DNA from 2 places in the Psychromonas ingrahamii 37 genome. Region 1 is predicted to be linked to the other one. Evidence: predicted binding sites of a transcription regulator. Region 1 holds the regulator's gene; the other holds the start of a gene.
What was found. Region 1 encodes ArgR, which controls arginine synthesis, uptake and breakdown. Its sites were predicted from a motif close to ANTGAATANNTATTCANT; they were not measured.

Region 1 (8,261 bases):
AGATTTCTGTATCTTTAAGTCGTTTTGATATAGTTTGCTATAACAATTAATCCTAAGCTAAGTTTACTAAAAAGGGATCCCTTGAAAGCGGGGGTTTATTATCAGACTGGTACCATGCGAGTTTATCAGCCAAATTAACGACCTCGCCAATGATCATCAGGGTTGGGCCTTGTAACCCCCCGCCCAGTTGTTCCAATTCAGATAATTGACCAATCACCACATGTTGATCTGAAGTCGTTCCCTTATTAACCAATGCGACAGGGGTTTCAGGGGCTCGCCCATGACTGAGCAATTGTGTTTGAATTTCCTGTGACTGAATCAATCCCATATAAACAACCAAAGTTTGGTTAGGAGCCGCTAATGCCTGCCAGTTAAGCTCCTCACCGTCAGTTTTGCGGTGTCCGGTCACAAAGGTCACTGACTGCGCAAAATCGCGGTGGGTTAAGGGAATACCCGCATAAGCACTGCAACCCGAGGCTGCGGTAATACCGGGAACAACCTGAAAAGCAATACCTGCTTCAACCAACTCTTCAAGCTCTTCGCCTCCCCGTCCAAAAATAAATGAATCTCCCCCTTTAAGGCGCACCACTTTTTTACCCTCTCGAGCAAATTCCACTAACATCTGATTAGTTCGAGACTGCTCTACTTCGTGATTACCGGCAGCTTTGCCCACGGAAATTAAATCTGCATCACGACGTACTAAGTCCAAAATATCTGAAGAAACCAAACGATCATATAAAACAACATCTGCCTGCTGCATCAATTGTAATGCTTTTAAGGTTAGAAGAGAGGGGTCGCCAGGCCCGGCACCAACTAAAGCCACATCTCCCTGAGTAATATCTTCGCTCAGACTCGTCTCCATTAAAGCAATTGCCTTCTCTGTTTGGCCTTTTTGCAATAGGTTAGCAAGCATTCCATTGCCAAAAAGTTTTTCCCAATAGCGCCTGCGCAAGGGAGCAACTTTAATAACTTCTTTAACACGGTGACGGAATTGTGCAGAAATAGCCGCTAATCGACCCAAATGCATGGGTAATAACGTTTCTAAACGTTCACGAATCAAGCGCGCCAGAACCGGGGCTTTACCACCGCTTGAAATAGCCACAACTAATGGTGAGCGATCGACAATTGAGGGAAGAATAAAGCTCGAAATATCAGCTTGACCCACCACATTAACTAATAATTGTTTTGCATGGGCGGCCGTGGCGATATGCTCATTGACCTGTTTCTTATTGGTCGCTGCAATGACCAACCATTTATTTTCCAGAAGCTCTTCAGTAAATGCCTGCTCAAGTATTTTCAACTCCTTATTAGCAGCTTGTTTTAATAAAGAGGGGTTAAATTCCAGCGCGCAGACTGTCACATCGGCTCCCGCTTTCAGCAATAAATGAATTTTTCGGCAAGCAATGCTTCCTCCGCCAACAACAAGGCATGGGCGGTTTTCAAGTTTGGTAAAAATTGGCAGGTAATCCATAGTCGCACTCTATTCATGTAATTTTCGATCGATATCGACACTATAGAGAATTAATTGACACAGATGAAACACTAAAATAAGATTTGTTATTTCAAAATATAATAATGGTTAACCAGAGACTGATTTCCCTGCGGCAATGATCGGGGAAAAGGTTCCTAATTATAGGGAAGAAGCGTAGGTTCTGTTGATCAATAAATTGAGGTTAAAAAAATGCCATCGACTCTGGAGTGATGGCATTAAGAAAAAATTGACTACTGACGTGCTGCTTAGCTCACTTCAGCTGCAAGCGTTTTGCTAACAAAATCAATACCCATTTCAATATCAGCATGTAATACAGATAACATTTCTTCTTTTTTGGTCTCTTCGAAAGAACTCAATTCACCATAAGGTAATACCTTATCAATGCCATTTTTACCCAATAATAGTGGTTGAGTAAAGAAAGGAGAAGCTGGATTGCCACCGTCTACATAGGCATTTTGAATAATACCCTGTTTTCCTGACAAAGCGTGAACAAGCTGAATAGCAAAGCGAGAAGCTGCACAGGCCATCGAAAGCGTTGCAGAACCACCGCCTGCTTTTGCTTCAACCACTTCTGTGCCGGCATTTTGGATGCGAGAAGTTAAGTCGATCACTTCCTGATCCGTAAATGAAACGCCCTGAATCTGCGATAAAACTGGCAAGATAGTAGTGCCGCTGTGACCACCAATAACATTGACTCGAACATCTTCAGAAGGTAAACCTTTTAACTCAGCGACAAACTCTTCGGCACGAATAACATCTAAGGTTGTAATACCAAATAATTTGTTTTTATTGTAAACACCTGCAGCTTTTAACACTTCAGCAGCAATTGCGACTGTTGTATTAACAGGATTGGTAATGATTCCAATACAAGCTTCCGGTGCGACTTCTGCAACCTTAGCAACTAAGTTTTTAATAATACCAGCATTAATATTAAATAAATCAGAACGATCCATACCCGGTTTACGGGCAACTCCTGCTGAAATCAAAATAACATCGGCACCTTCAATAGCTGCAGTAGGATCTGTACCGGCAAAACCTTCAACTTTAACACTTGTTGGGATGTGGCTTAAATCTTTTGCAACTCCAGGTGTAACCGGAGCAAGATCATAAAGTGATAAAATTGAATTTGCAGGTAAATCAAGTTTTAACAATAAAGCAAGTGCTTGCCCAATACCACCGGCGGCTCCAAGAACAGCAATTTTCATAACGACTCCAATATGTATCTAATTAATGATATAAATGTGAATGGTCATTTTAATGAAAAATCAGCAAGCATGTAATAAATATTGATGAATTGTGAGCGATATATGAATAATAATAATAAAAAATAAAATTAAGTGAGGTCACGCTATTTTTAAACAATAATAGTTTGAAAAGCAGCAAGAGTTGCTTGATAGCTGAAACTGGAGCCCCAAACAACTTTTTTTGGTGATTTGTTTATTAATTTGTGATGTGAAGTGACAGGTTTAAAAATAGCGTTCATATATTTTTTGGTAAGTACCATTTTCAGTAATAATTTTAAGACCCAAATTCAAGCGGTTTTGCAGGATGACATTTCCTTTTTGAATCGCGATACCATAGCCTTGCGAAAATAATTTCCTCTGGGAAGAATTAATTTTCTGAACGTCAAAATGAATGCGATTATCTTTTTGTTTTAAAAATTCCGATGCGACCGCTTGATCGACAAATGCCGCATCAATTTTTTCGGCACTTAAATCCGAAAGAATTTCGTAATAGGTGACATAAGAGATGATAAAACTATTCTCTTTTTCATATTTAATTAAATATTCCTGGTTGGATGAGTTGGAACGCACACCTATAAATTTGCCCACCGTTGAGAAACGTTCTTCAGCTGATTTTTTACTGATAAAGACGGGCGTATTTTCATAATAACTATTGGTGAAACCCACTGTTTTTAAACGTTCGCTGGTAATATCTAAAGCGGAAATAACCGCATCAAAACGAGCGAAAGATAATGACAGTAGCAGGCTCTCAAAACGTTGATGGTGAAAACTGCAGGTTAAATTAACGGCTTTACAAATCGCTTTAGCCATATCAATATCAAAACCTTGAATCTGTTGCTGTTCATCTAAGTATTCAAAAGGGTAATAATTTGCATCGGTCGCAAAACGAACTTTTATATTATCGTTAGGAACGGCTGTCGAGGATAAGACAGTAAGGGGCGAAAACAATAGAAATATTGAAAGAAAAAAGCGCAAAATAAGCATGTTGTTTAATATCCAATTCATTTATTAATAACAAAAAATTCACGTTGTAGACGTTTAAAACACTTATTGCAAATGATATATACTACACCGATCTTAACATTTAATGACAGTCTATTTTAAACACAGCTCTGAAATTGAATAGTTATGCATTTTAATTGTAGATTAATGGGTTGATAAATGCTTAATATTCATTACTATTACGCCCTTGAAACACTCAAAAGAATAAATAATGAAGCAATCAACAGAATTAATGACATTTTTCAAAGCATTATTAGAAAAAGAACATTTTAGCTCTCAAGGTGAGATAGTAGAAGCCTTGGTTAATGCTGGTTTTAATAATATTAATCAGTCAAAAGTTTCCCGCATGCTAAGTAAATCGGGCGCAGTACGCACACGTAATGCGAAACAAGAAATGCTCTATTGTCTACCGGCTGAGCTGGGTATCCCGATAATCACAAGCCCATTAAAAAACCTTGTATTAGATATAGATCGCAATGACAGTATGATTGTTATTCGTACCAGTCCCGGTGCCGCTCAGTTAATCGCTCGCTTATTAGATTCGATCGGTAAAACAGAGGGAATATTAGGCAATATCGCCGGTGATGATACTATCTTCACAACCCCTACGAACTCTAAAAAAATACAGGAAACGATGAATATTATTAAGAATTTATTTAATTAATTCGCACTATCGAAAACGTCATTTTTTTATGGCGATTCTTTAGGAAAATCTGAGAATATTATTCTCAGCAATTACCCGTTTTAAATTCTTTCATTCATAACCGACTTGCTATATTAACAGCTGCCTTTAGGTCTATCGTAACACTTCACATATTATCCCTTAAGCTTGAAGGACTCCTGTCGCTTTGTTGATAGCATCCTACACTTACCTGCACAGGGAATTATACAGCGAGGTGATTTTATGAAAAAAGCTCAAGGATTTACATTAGTTGAACTATTAGTTGTGATAGCGATTATCGGCATATTAGCAGGTATTGCTTATCCCACCTATAAATCCTATACGCTTCACGCAAATCGCAGTGATGCCAAAAATGAGTTGCAAAAAGCACAGTTAGTACAGAGTAGTTGGCATATTTTAAATCCAGACTATTCAATGGTCTCAGCCGATGTCGGACTACCGGATAATCATAACTATTATACTTTTACTATCATCTCAGCAGGAAGTACAACTTATGCAATGAAAGCGGTTGCTAAAGCGGGGACAATGCAGGCAAATGATAAGGCTGAATGCACCACCTTAGTGATCAACCAGGACAATGCACATTATGACGCATCGGATACAAACAATGATCAGTGCTGGTGATCATGAAAGGCTTGGATAATATTAAGCCTTTCTGATCCTGTAAAAATAACCTCTGAGCTAATAACGCGTATTAAGTTCTGTTTTATTAAAAAATTCTCGCGATTGATCTAAAATGTGTTGGTAGATAACATTATACGCTAATACATTTTTTACATAGTTACGCGTTTCTTTATAGGGAATGGTTTCAATCCAACTGTCCATCTCCAAGCTTTGCCCTGCTTTACCTTTCCAGCTATCGACGCGATGAGGACCCGCATTATAAGCCGCTGTAGCAAGGATTCGATTACCACTGTAACGTTTTAATAACATATCAAAATAGGCTGTGCCTAACTGCACATTAATAGCACCATCATTTAACTGTGCCTGATTTTTATAATCTTTCATGCCTATCATTTGCGCCGTTTCTTTTGCAGTCGCAGGCATCAGCTGCATATAACCACTGGCACCCACTCGAGATTGAGCATACTCGTCAAAAGCACTCTCCCGACGAGTCAGAGCATAAATATAAGTTGGCTCCAATTGGTATTGATTTGCCGTATTTGCAAATAAGCCAGATTTTACCTTGGGGAAACGTATATTCAACGCATCCCAACTCTTGCTGTTAATACTGGCCATCACAGACAGATGTGCCCAACCCTTTTGGTATGCGTACAAGCCTAACTGCAGTTGTGTATTTTTATCGTTATTATTTAATAGTGCATACCATTCCCGCTTTAAAAGTGCATTGTGTTTTTGGTATGCTAACTCTCCAATATAAGCAAGATCTGCTTTTTTCATCTTTAAGCTGTCACTCTTTTCACTGACTAACTTGGCATTAAGCTGATAATCAAGGCCCAGCTTTTGAGCCGCCAGAAAACTATAATAACGTCTTTGCCCGGCAATCTTAAGATAGAGTTTATCGGCTTGTTTCTGCTGTTTTTTATTTTCTAATACACGCGCTTGCCAATATATCCATTTGTCTTTTTCTTGTAACCTTTCCGGCAAGACGTTTAACCAATATTCAATATCTTTCCAATTATCCAATTTTATTGCATAGCGAATTCGCAGTTCAAACAATCCGTCATCATCTAAAGAGACAAGCTCTTTATCTAACCATGGCAGTTGACTCTCCACCTCATACAATAGGGTTCGTAATGCAAAATATTTTTTTAATGTCTGGCTTTCAGAGGCAGTAAAGGGGATTTTTTTCTCATAACGATTAAACAAATCCATTGCCGAATTCAGATCGACTCGAGCTAAGCGTTTAATACTCATTTGTAAAAATAGAAAACTAGCCTGCGTTCTACTTTGAAATAATTCACTGTTCAGCAAGCTCTCAGGTTTTTTATATAACGCATATAATTGGGTTGCGAGCACCCTATTATCCCCTTTCATCCAAGTAGTTAAATAACGCATTAATGCAGGGGAATTATTTTGATAAGCCAAGCTAAAACGTTGCCAAACTAATTTTTCTGAAAGGGTGTTATTGTCCCGGTAAACCGCAATAACATTATCACAGGCTGGCGGTAAGGAGCTTCCCGTTAACCAGGTTTTTTTAAATTCAGGCCAAATTTCTTCCGTCTTACCCTGGTTTATTTTTGCTTGGAAGTAATTACATTTGAGATCCTCACTATTAGGCAATTGCGGATAAAAATCCAAAAATTCCTTCCAGGCGTAATTTCTTGCTAAAAAGCGTAAATAATCTCTTTCTAAATCTAAAGAAAGACTGCGGTTGGGGTTGTTGTTAATAAATGCGTGCACCGCTGCTGCATTATTGGTAGCAAAATGTGCCTTAATAGTCTCGAATTCAAGCAGGTAAGTTAACGGATATTCAGCGATTAATGCTGCGGTTTTTTGTGCTTGCTCCCACTCACCTTGTGCTTGTAAAACAACAGCCTGAGAGTAGAGCTCTCTTTGCTTATCGAGATCATCAGCCGCGACAAAACTTGTCAGAGAGAAAAAACCGCAACACAGTAGTAAGAATTTATTCACAAAAGCTCTCCAAAAAGGTTAGTTATACCAAAAGAATTAATGAAGTGATCAATGATTGCGAAGGAAAAATGAGTACTAACAAGGCGTGAGTTGCATTCGATCGTTATTCTTCTTCACAAAATCGTACGGAACGATTTTGAACAGCTTTAGCTGACCACAAAGTGGTGAAGAACAGGATGTTCTGAATAAAACTCACAACGCAGTTAGGGATAATTTTAACCAGCAAGGATGATCATCTTTTTAGTTCTTTTGGTATTATGCTCTCATATCATCACAAAACAGAGGATAATAATAGTATTTTTGTGTACTCATGGCGAGGCTGTGCAAATATTTTTTTGGTGGTCCCCTGTTCAACAATTTCACCATTGTACATCACTAATACACGATGGCTAATAGTGCGGACAACAGACAAATCATGACTGATAAAAAGATAACTTAAGCCGAGTTCTTTTTGCAGTGAGATTAACAGTGCTAATATCTGTTTCTGGATACTGCGGTCTAAGGCTGACGTTGGCTCATCTAATACAATTAACTGCGGTTTTAAAATCAATGCTCGCGCAATTGAGATTCGTTGACGCTGCCCCCCCGAAAACTCATGGGGGTAACGCAAGCCACTGTCTTTTTCCAGGCCAACTCGTTGTAAAACTTGCTCAACTTGGGCATCTATTTCTTGACTGGATAATGGTTTTTTTGGTTGATGAACCTGCAGCCCTTCGGCAATAATATCGCGAACAGACATACGCGGACTTAAACTTGCAAAGGGATCCTGAAAAACTATCTGTAATTTTTTCCTTAATTTTTGTAGCTCGTTATGTTTAATTGCATTTATTTTTTCACCCAGATAAACAACGTCTCCAGTACTTTTATTAAGCTGCAGTATCGCTTGCGCTAAGGTACTTTTCCCGGAGCCGCTTTCCCCCACTATTGCAACCGTTTCACTCTGATGAATCTGTAAACTGACATTTTTAACAGCTTGTAAACTACGGGTGGTTTTTCCCCAAAAATTTTTCTTTAATGGGTAACTCACATTAATATTAGCCGCACTTAAAATAAGTTGGGGTGCCGTTAATTCCGTCATCTCACCGGCAGGTTCGGCATTTAATAAGAGTTTAGTATATTCGTGCTTAGGGTTTGAGAAAAGCGCATTTTTACTGCTATATTCTATGCTTTTCCCATCGTGCATAACTAATACTGAATCGGCAATATGCTTAACAACATGAAGATCATGGGTAATGATTAACACCGC
Region 2 (8,261 bases), 780 kb from region 1:
ATCTCTTCCTGATGCTCTACAGCTAACACATCACGCATCGCGGCCAACCAGGCATTGGCAACCTCAGTCTCACTTGGGCTCCCAATCAAACTCATATAAAATCCAGTTCGACAACCCATGGGTGAAATATCAATAATTTCAACATCAGGGCTATTTAAATGATTGCGCATAAATCCCGCATAAAGATGCTCTAGGGTATGGATCCCTTTTTCCGACAAGAGATCTTCATTGGGCACCGTAAAACGCAAATCAAAGACGGTGATCGTATCTTTGCTCGGGGTTTGCATGGTCTTCGCTATGCGAACCGCAGGGGCATTCATAATCGTATGATCAACGGTAAAACTATCTAATAATGGCATTGGAACTCCTTTTTAAAAATATATTTAATCAACGGTTAAGTAAAAAATAACCGCCATAACCAACTGGAATCTAAATTGTCCTGACAGGTTTTTAATTGTCCGGCATATTGTTTGGCACGGTTATCCACTTTCTTAGCGACCTGTGTTAACCAAGGTTTTTTTCTATAACTGGCATGTTTATACCCACTCCAGCCCTCATGATAATTGAGGTACTGCCCGTAAGCATCCCATTTAGACACGCCATTTATTTTCTGAGTTTTATAGGTGAACCAGCCCATAAAATCGATGGCATCGTCAAAATCATCACGATCTGCCCAGCCATTGCCGGTTTCGCGCTGATAGTCATCCCAAGTCATCTTTTTAGCCTGGGCATAACCATAGGCATCACTTGCTCTGCCAATGGGAATAAACCAGAAGTATTGCATCGGTGGCGCAGCATTGTGCTTAAAACTACTCTCTTGATACATCATTGCAATAGGAACATGAATCGGGGTGCCCCATTTTTCATTCATATTTTTAGATGCATTATACCAATCTCTGTTTTCAGTAAAAATATCACAAAGATTATCTGGATTACGAGGGGGTGGGCTGGCACATGACGTTAACATCAGAACGCTAATAATATATATTATTGTCTGTTTAATTTTCATTAAATATCCTTCCAAAAATACGCTTCACCAACCTATAAAAATCTATTATGCTAAGTAACAGCAATCGCTTAATCTTAGAGTCTATTTGTAAGGATGCAACGTCAATTATGCCAGCAGCATAGTACTGTTAACAGTGCACTTTAAAACAGATCCATCAGCTTTATAAATCGCTACACCCAAATGACTTGAAGAGCCAGATTCCTGCATATTCAGTCATTTGGGCATATAACTTAAGTTTTTATAATCCCATCGTTACTATTTTTTTTGCGCATTTAAAAAATAGTTCTGCAGGTATCCATCAAAATCCAGATTGTCACTTTCTTCTATTTCTTTCTGTTTTTTCTCAGAAATTATTTTTTCATTTTCAAAGAAAGCATCAGACCAAACCTGATAGTTCTGCTTTATTAACTTTTCTTTATAAGTTTTCGATAAATTCAATGCTAACCGGCCGTTATCTAAATCCCCCTCTTTAAGGGTTTCTAAAATTCGCGCAGAACTGGTTAATTCTGGCGAAGCAAAGCGAGGCGCAATGTGGGCAATGGCATTCTGATAACGATCTGAAGCACTTTCTTTATCCATGACAACAGCAAGTTCTTTTAACTGCCCCGTTAACCAATCCCCCCAAGCCGCTACATTTTGCTCTTTTCCATCGATTTCCAGCATTAAATTAGGCCGGCGGCCTTCTGTCACCACTTTATTTAAGTTTTCTGAAAAGTGCTGCGATTGTAATTTAGAGATACTCTCAGAGGGAGTCATCGCACACCAGGTAAGAAACAGATCCAAGAAATTTACCTGCTCTTCTGTGATACCTACTTCAGAAAATGGATTTACATCTAAAGAACGGATTTCAACATACTCAATACCGCGCGCATCTAATGCCTGCAAAGGTGTTTCACCCTCTTTCTGCACCCGTTTTGCACGAATCGAAGCATAAAGCTCGTTTTCAATTTGTAGTACATTGTCATTTAGTTGAATATATTCATCATTTTCTTTAATACCTAAATGAACAAAGTCTGAATTTTTTTGCGTTAAAGCTTTGCGCACTGAGCCGATATAATTATCAAGACTGTTATAACAAATATCAAGTGAAGATTGAGCACTGCTTGTATAACCTAAATCACTCATACGCAACGACGTTGCATAAGGTAAATAAATTGTTCCTGAGCCCGTTTCTTTAAATTTGAAGTGTGTTTTTTTACCCTGTAAAAAGGATTTACAAAGTGCCGGAGATGCCCCAAACAGATAAGGAATAACCCAGCCAAAACGCAAGTAATTCCTGATTAACCCCATATAACCTGCAGACTGAGCCTCTTTTCCCGTTAAAGGTGATTGATTGGCTTTAGCCCAGGCGTCCCAAAAACCATCCGGAAATGAAAAGTTATAATGCACACCAGCGATGACCTGCATCATACTGCCATAACGATTTTTTAACCCTTGACGATAGGCGGTTTTCATTTTTCCAACATTAGATGAACCGAACTGGGCAAGTTCAACTGAGTCTTCATTATTAATAAAACAGGGCATACTGATAGGCCATAATGTTTCATTATTTTCTAAATTTTTAGCCGCGTAATGGTGAACATCGTTTAAATAGGCAAATAGCTGATCGACATCTTTAGCGACGGGGGTGATAAACTCTAATAGGCCTTCAGCATAATCAGTGGTGATCGTACTGTGACATAAAGCGCTGCCAAAAGCATAGGGATGGCTATTTTGCGATAAGCCCCCATCGGGCGTCACGCGTAAAGCTTCGCGTTCAATACCACGGCCAAAACCTTCAAGAGATTGTGATTGTTGTTCAAAAACAGCTAAACGCTGATTAAAATTGAGAGACAAGAGCTTACCCTTTGAAATAACGAAAAGTCTCAGCAGAGTACCTTAATAAAGATACCATTTACAAGTTCAAAAAAATAATAAGCGCCGAACAACATATAAATAACTGTTGTTCCGGGGGAAAATATAAAGAAATGCTTAGATTAATGACAGTGTAGCGAATGTGATAACAGCATAACGCAACGCTTTGCCTAATGTTATCAATAAAATAGAGCGAAAGATGGGCAGTTTTAACCAGCCTGCCGCCAAAGGAATAAAATCGCCAACAACGGGCAACCAGCTTAATAATAAGGCCCATAGGCCATATTTTTTGCAAAATATCCACGTTTTCAAGTATTTAGACTTCGCTTTTTCCATTCCACCACAAACATAGAAACCCAAAAAATAGCTGCTAAGTGCACCCAAACTGTTGCCCAGCGTCACAGCACTAAAATACCACCAAAGGTCACTTGGATTATTTTTTATATAATAAATCAGTAAAAATTCAGATCCTCCGGGAAATAAAGTGGCAGAAACAAAACTACTGACCAACAAAACAATTAATTCAGACCACAAATGAAACTCCTTTACCCATAAAAAAGACCACTTAATAAAGTGGCCTTTATAAAAAACTTAATAGAAGCAGTAAGTTACCCTACGATTGCTAAAAGCACACCCGCGGCAACGGCACTACCAAGTACGCCCGCAACATTGGGGCCCATCGCATGCATTAACAGGAAGTTATGAGGGTTTGCCTCTAAACCAACCTTATTTGCAACTCGTGCAGCCATTGGAACAGCTGAAACCCCTGCCGCACCGATTAATGGGTTTATTTTATCTTTGGAAAATTTGCCCATCAGTTTTGCCATTAGCACACCCGATGCGGTGCCGATAGAAAAGGCAATCGCGCCCAATCCTAAAATACCTAAGGTTTCCAGATTTAAGAACTTATCTGCCGATAACTTTGAACCTACGCCCAAGCCTAAAAAGATAGTCACTATATTAATAAGCTCATTTTGTGCGGTGTTGCTTAAACGCTCAACAACGCCTGACTCACGCATCAGGTTACCTAAGCAGAACATCCCAACAAGCGGTGTTGCCGCCGGTAAAAATAAGATAGTCATTAACAATACTGCCAGAGGGAAAATAATTTTTTCTCTTTTACTGACAGGACGTAACTGTTCCATCTTAATTTCACGCTCAGCTTGAGTCGTTAAAGCGCGCATAATGGGTGGCTGGATCAAGGGTACCAGTGCCATATATGAATAAGCCGCAACAGCAATAGGTCCAAGCAAGTCAGGCGCAAGCTTAGATGCTAAGAAAATCGCAGTCGGACCATCGGCGCCACCAATAATGGCAATAGCAGAAGCATCCTGCAGGCTAAATTCAAAACCAGGCACTAAATTAAGTAAAATAGCACCAAATAATGTAGTAAAAATACCAAACTGAGCAGCAGCTCCTAAAAACAATGTTTTAGGATTCGCAATTAAAGCACCAAAATCCGTCAGTGCCCCAACCCCCATAAAGATAATTAACGGGAAAACCCCCGTTTCAATACCCACATGGTAGATGTAATAAAGTATGCCGCCCGGTTCGGTAAAACCAGCATTAGGTATGTTTGCTAAAATTGCGCCAAAACCAATTGGTAATAGCAACAACGGCTCAAATTTACGTACTATTGCGAGGTATAATAATAAGAGACCTACAGCAATCATGACCAGATCAGGAAAGGTAAAATGTGCTATACCCGTATCTGCCCAAAGTGTTATTAATCCATCCACGTTATCTTCCTTAAGCTATTTTAAACAGGGTTTCACCCACGGCAACAGAAGAACCTTCTTTGACAAAAACGCCTTGGATAACCCCCGATTTTGGTGCTCGAATCTCAGTTTCCATCTTCATCGCTTCCATTATCAAAAGCACATCGCCTTCCTCAACCTTCTCACCTTCACTAACCAACACTTTAAAGATATTACCCGCCAATGGTGCTGGTAATTCCTCGCTCATCACTGTCGCTTCGGTTGAAGCTGAGGCTGAGGCTGACAAAGTTGCGCTCGGCGGTCCTGCTTTTATGCCTTCCACACTGCCTTCAGGGCCAACTTGGACAGTATATAATTGCCCATCAACGGCCACTGAATAAGTTTCTGCACCACCTTGTTGCGCCTTAGTTGCCGTTTTAGCCGCTGGTTTAACATCGTCAGCGCTGGGGACGGGCTCAAATGCATCGGGGTTATTACGGTTTTCTAAAAATTTAAGACCAATTTCAGGAAATAAAGCATAAATCAATGCATCATCAGTCTCATGTTGCGCAATTTTAATGCCTTTTTCAGTGGCAAGTTTCTTAAATTCGGCCTGGATATTTTTCATTTCAGGCGCAATGTTATCAGCAGGACGACAAGTAATTGCAGTTCCGCCCTCTAATACTTTCGCCTGCAGCTCAGCATTAACAGGAGCTGGTGTTGCGCCATACTCTCCTTTTAACACGCCGGCAGTTTCTTTGGTTATATTTTTATAACGCTCGCCCATCAATACATTAATAACAGCTTGCGTACCGACAATTTGAGAGGTCGGGGTAACCAGCGGAATATAACCAAGATCTTTACGCACTGCGGTGATTTCGGCCAACACTTGATCCATCTTGTCTGCAGCGCCCTGCTCTTTAAGCTGGCTTTCCATGTTAGTTAACATGCCGCCGGGCACTTGGGCAATCAGGATGCGCGGATCAACACCTTTTAATTCACCTTCAAATTTCACATATTTTTTACGGACATCACGAAAGTAAGCGGATATCTCTGCAAGTTTAGGCAGTTCTAGACCCGTATCTCGCGCTTCACCTTCAACAATTGAAACAAGTGTTTCAGTTGGAGTATGTCCATAGGTCATCGACATAGAAGAGATGGCAGAATCAATAATATCAATACCGGAATCAATCGCTTTTTGGTGCGTTGCGATGCTAAGGCCAGTCGTTGCATGACAATGTAACGCTAACGGAATATTGGTACTTGCCTTGATTTTTGTAATCAACTCTTCTGCAACATAGGGCTTTAATAAACCCGCCATATCTTTAATACATAAAGAATGACATCCCATATCCTCAAGGCGTTTTGCCATATCGACCCAGTTATCAACAGTGTGCACAGGGCTAGTGGTATAAGAAATAGCACCCTGGGCGTGCGCACCAATTTTAACCGCCGATTTAACCGCGGTTTCAAAATTGCGCACATCATTCATTGCATCAAATATACGGAAGACATCCACACCATTGGTATGGGCACGCTCTACAAATTTTTCAACAACATCATCGGCATAATGGCGGTAACCTAATAAATTTTGACCGCGTAATAACATTTGCTGAGGCGTATTAGGCATGGCTGCTTTTAAAGCACGCAGGCGTTCCCATGGATCTTCTCCTAAAAAGCGGATACAGGAATCAAATGTAGCCCCACCCCATGTCTCTAATGACCAGAAGCCAATTTTATCCAACTTCTCCGCAATAGGTAACATATCCTCAGTGCGCATCCGTGTTGCAAATAATGATTGATGCGCATCGCGTAGGACAACTTCAGTGATGCCGAGAGGCTTAGACATATTTACTTGCTCCTTCATTTTTCATTTCCTATTGTGCGGTTTTAGTTTTATGATATTGATGCACAGCCGTGGTAATAGCGGCTATAATTGCGGGATTAATTGCAGATTCTGTGGCGCTTTGCTGAGCCCTTTTTTTATCAGCAACGGGCTGTTCTTGGGGAATGTATTTTGCCATCAAATTGACAATAACCATTAATAAACCTAAAAACAGAAAGACGAAACCCATCCCTAGACCTAACAATTGCAACGCGGTAAACAGTAACTGAGTGATATCCATAATTCTTCTATCCTTTTCTACACTGATCTAGTCGATACATTTCAATAAACGCCTTATAATGAATAAATATTCAAAAATATTTTTTTTTATCTATCAACCCCTTGATATAACGCTAACGTAATATACATGAGTGCATTAAACCGCACCTTAACAGCATATTAAGTGTACTTTTTTTTACCTCAAATGTGAATAGTGCATAACGGTTAGTTTAAACATTCAGTATTTCCATAAAAGCATATATGAGTATGCTCTATAAAATCATATATCCGTAGCGCTATAGAAGCATAGACTTTATAAAAAGAGAGGTGCAACACAAAAAAAGAAAAGTAATGTGAAAAAGAGATTGGGATATATTTTTTTGATTGTTTTATGACCAGTATAAAATTTATTTTAGTAATAACTTAATGAATTATATAAATATTATAGGGAATTGAAGATTACAGATATTGAGCAGAGAGAGTTCTTGAAATTGGTGCGGGTGAAGGGATTCGAACCCCTGACCACCTGGTTCGTAGCCAGGTACTCTATCCAGCTGAGCTACACCCGCATAGTGTATAACATTAATGGATTTAATATTATAAAGCCCTTAAAAACAAAAAAACTTACATAAGTAAGTTTATAAAGAATGGTGCGGGTGAAGGGATTCGAACCCCTGACCACCTGGTTCGTAGCCAGGTACTCTATCCAGCTGAGCTACACCCGCCACGATATTCTTTTGTTTTTAATATTTGATTCTTAGTGCTCACCACTTCCTGCAAAAAAAGATGGTGCGGGTGAAGGGATTCGAACCCCTGACCACCTGGTTCGTAGCCAGGTACTCTATCCAGCTGAGCTACACCCGCTTTAAGAATCTACAAGAATGGCGGTGGAGGAGAGATTCGAACTCTCGAACGGGCTACAAACCCGTTACTCCCTTAGCAGGGGAGCGCCTTCGGCCACTCGGCCACCCCACCGTCGTCTTGTGGTGCACATAGTACGGCCTTCTAAAAACAAGTCAAACACTTTTTGACAACTCACTTCTGTTTGCTTATTTATTATACCAAATTGATTAATTAGCTTCTCAATCCGAGCTTTTATACCCTGCAAGGGTTAAAGCATAATATTAGAAAAGGGTAACCCTCTTTGAAATTAACCCAGCAATATAATGAAATTGGTCAGCGCTTCCCCACGAGCGGGTTAAAAATAATTTAAAATCAAAAAAAAGGGCCCGAAGGCCCTTTAAAGAGAATAAAATTATAATTGCTTATTATTATTGATTATTCACCGCTTTTTTCGGCTTGAATCCGCATATAAATTTCTTCACGGTGAACCGATACTTCTTTCGGTGCGTTTACACCAATTCTTACTTGATTACCTTTTACACCTAAAACGGTCACGGTAACATTATCGCCTATCATCAGTGTTTCACCAACTCGGCGTGTTAATATAAGCATGCCCCAGCTCCTGTTAGGATTAATCTATCCATTGAAATCAAGTATGGACCAGTACAGGCTATCTTGCCTGTGTTTTTACTGCACCATATCCCAAAATTTATTTTTCTTCTGTCGGGTCATCTGCAAGTTTAAATGCTTTATG

Region 2: a site for ArgR is predicted at 6,744-6,761, ahead of PING_RS17420 (oxaloacetate decarboxylase subunit gamma). Genes of this name have one in related genera too.

What each region holds. Positions count from the first base shown of each region.
Region 1 is NC_008709.1:380,589-388,849, reverse strand. It holds gene cysG (siroheme synthase CysG) at 53-1,471, opposite strand; gene mdh (malate dehydrogenase) at 1,738-2,697, opposite strand; gene PING_RS01600 (transporter substrate-binding domain-containing protein) at 2,959-3,741, opposite strand; gene argR (transcriptional regulator ArgR) at 3,950-4,402, shown strand; gene PING_RS01590 (type IV pilin protein) at 4,643-5,044, shown strand; gene PING_RS01585 (transglycosylase SLT domain-containing protein) at 5,102-7,015, opposite strand; gene PING_RS01580 (ABC transporter ATP-binding protein) at 7,287-8,261, opposite strand, start outside.
Region 2 is NC_008709.1:4,164,315-4,172,575, forward strand. It holds gene luxS (S-ribosylhomocysteine lyase) at 1-359, opposite strand, end outside; gene PING_RS17395 (transglycosylase SLT domain-containing protein) at 395-1,009, opposite strand; gene gshA (glutamate--cysteine ligase) at 1,265-2,845, opposite strand; gene PING_RS17405 (YqaA family protein) at 2,981-3,397, opposite strand; gene PING_RS17410 (sodium ion-translocating decarboxylase subunit beta) at 3,472-4,602, opposite strand; gene oadA (sodium-extruding oxaloacetate decarboxylase subunit alpha) at 4,613-6,409, opposite strand; gene PING_RS17420 (oxaloacetate decarboxylase subunit gamma) at 6,438-6,686, opposite strand; tRNA gene PING_RS17425 (tRNA-Arg) at 7,157-7,233, opposite strand; tRNA gene PING_RS17430 (tRNA-Arg) at 7,313-7,389, opposite strand; tRNA gene PING_RS17435 (tRNA-Arg) at 7,452-7,528, opposite strand; tRNA gene PING_RS17440 (tRNA-Ser) at 7,547-7,639, opposite strand; gene csrA (carbon storage regulator CsrA) at 7,943-8,119, opposite strand; gene PING_RS17450 (aspartate kinase) at 8,217-8,261, opposite strand, start outside.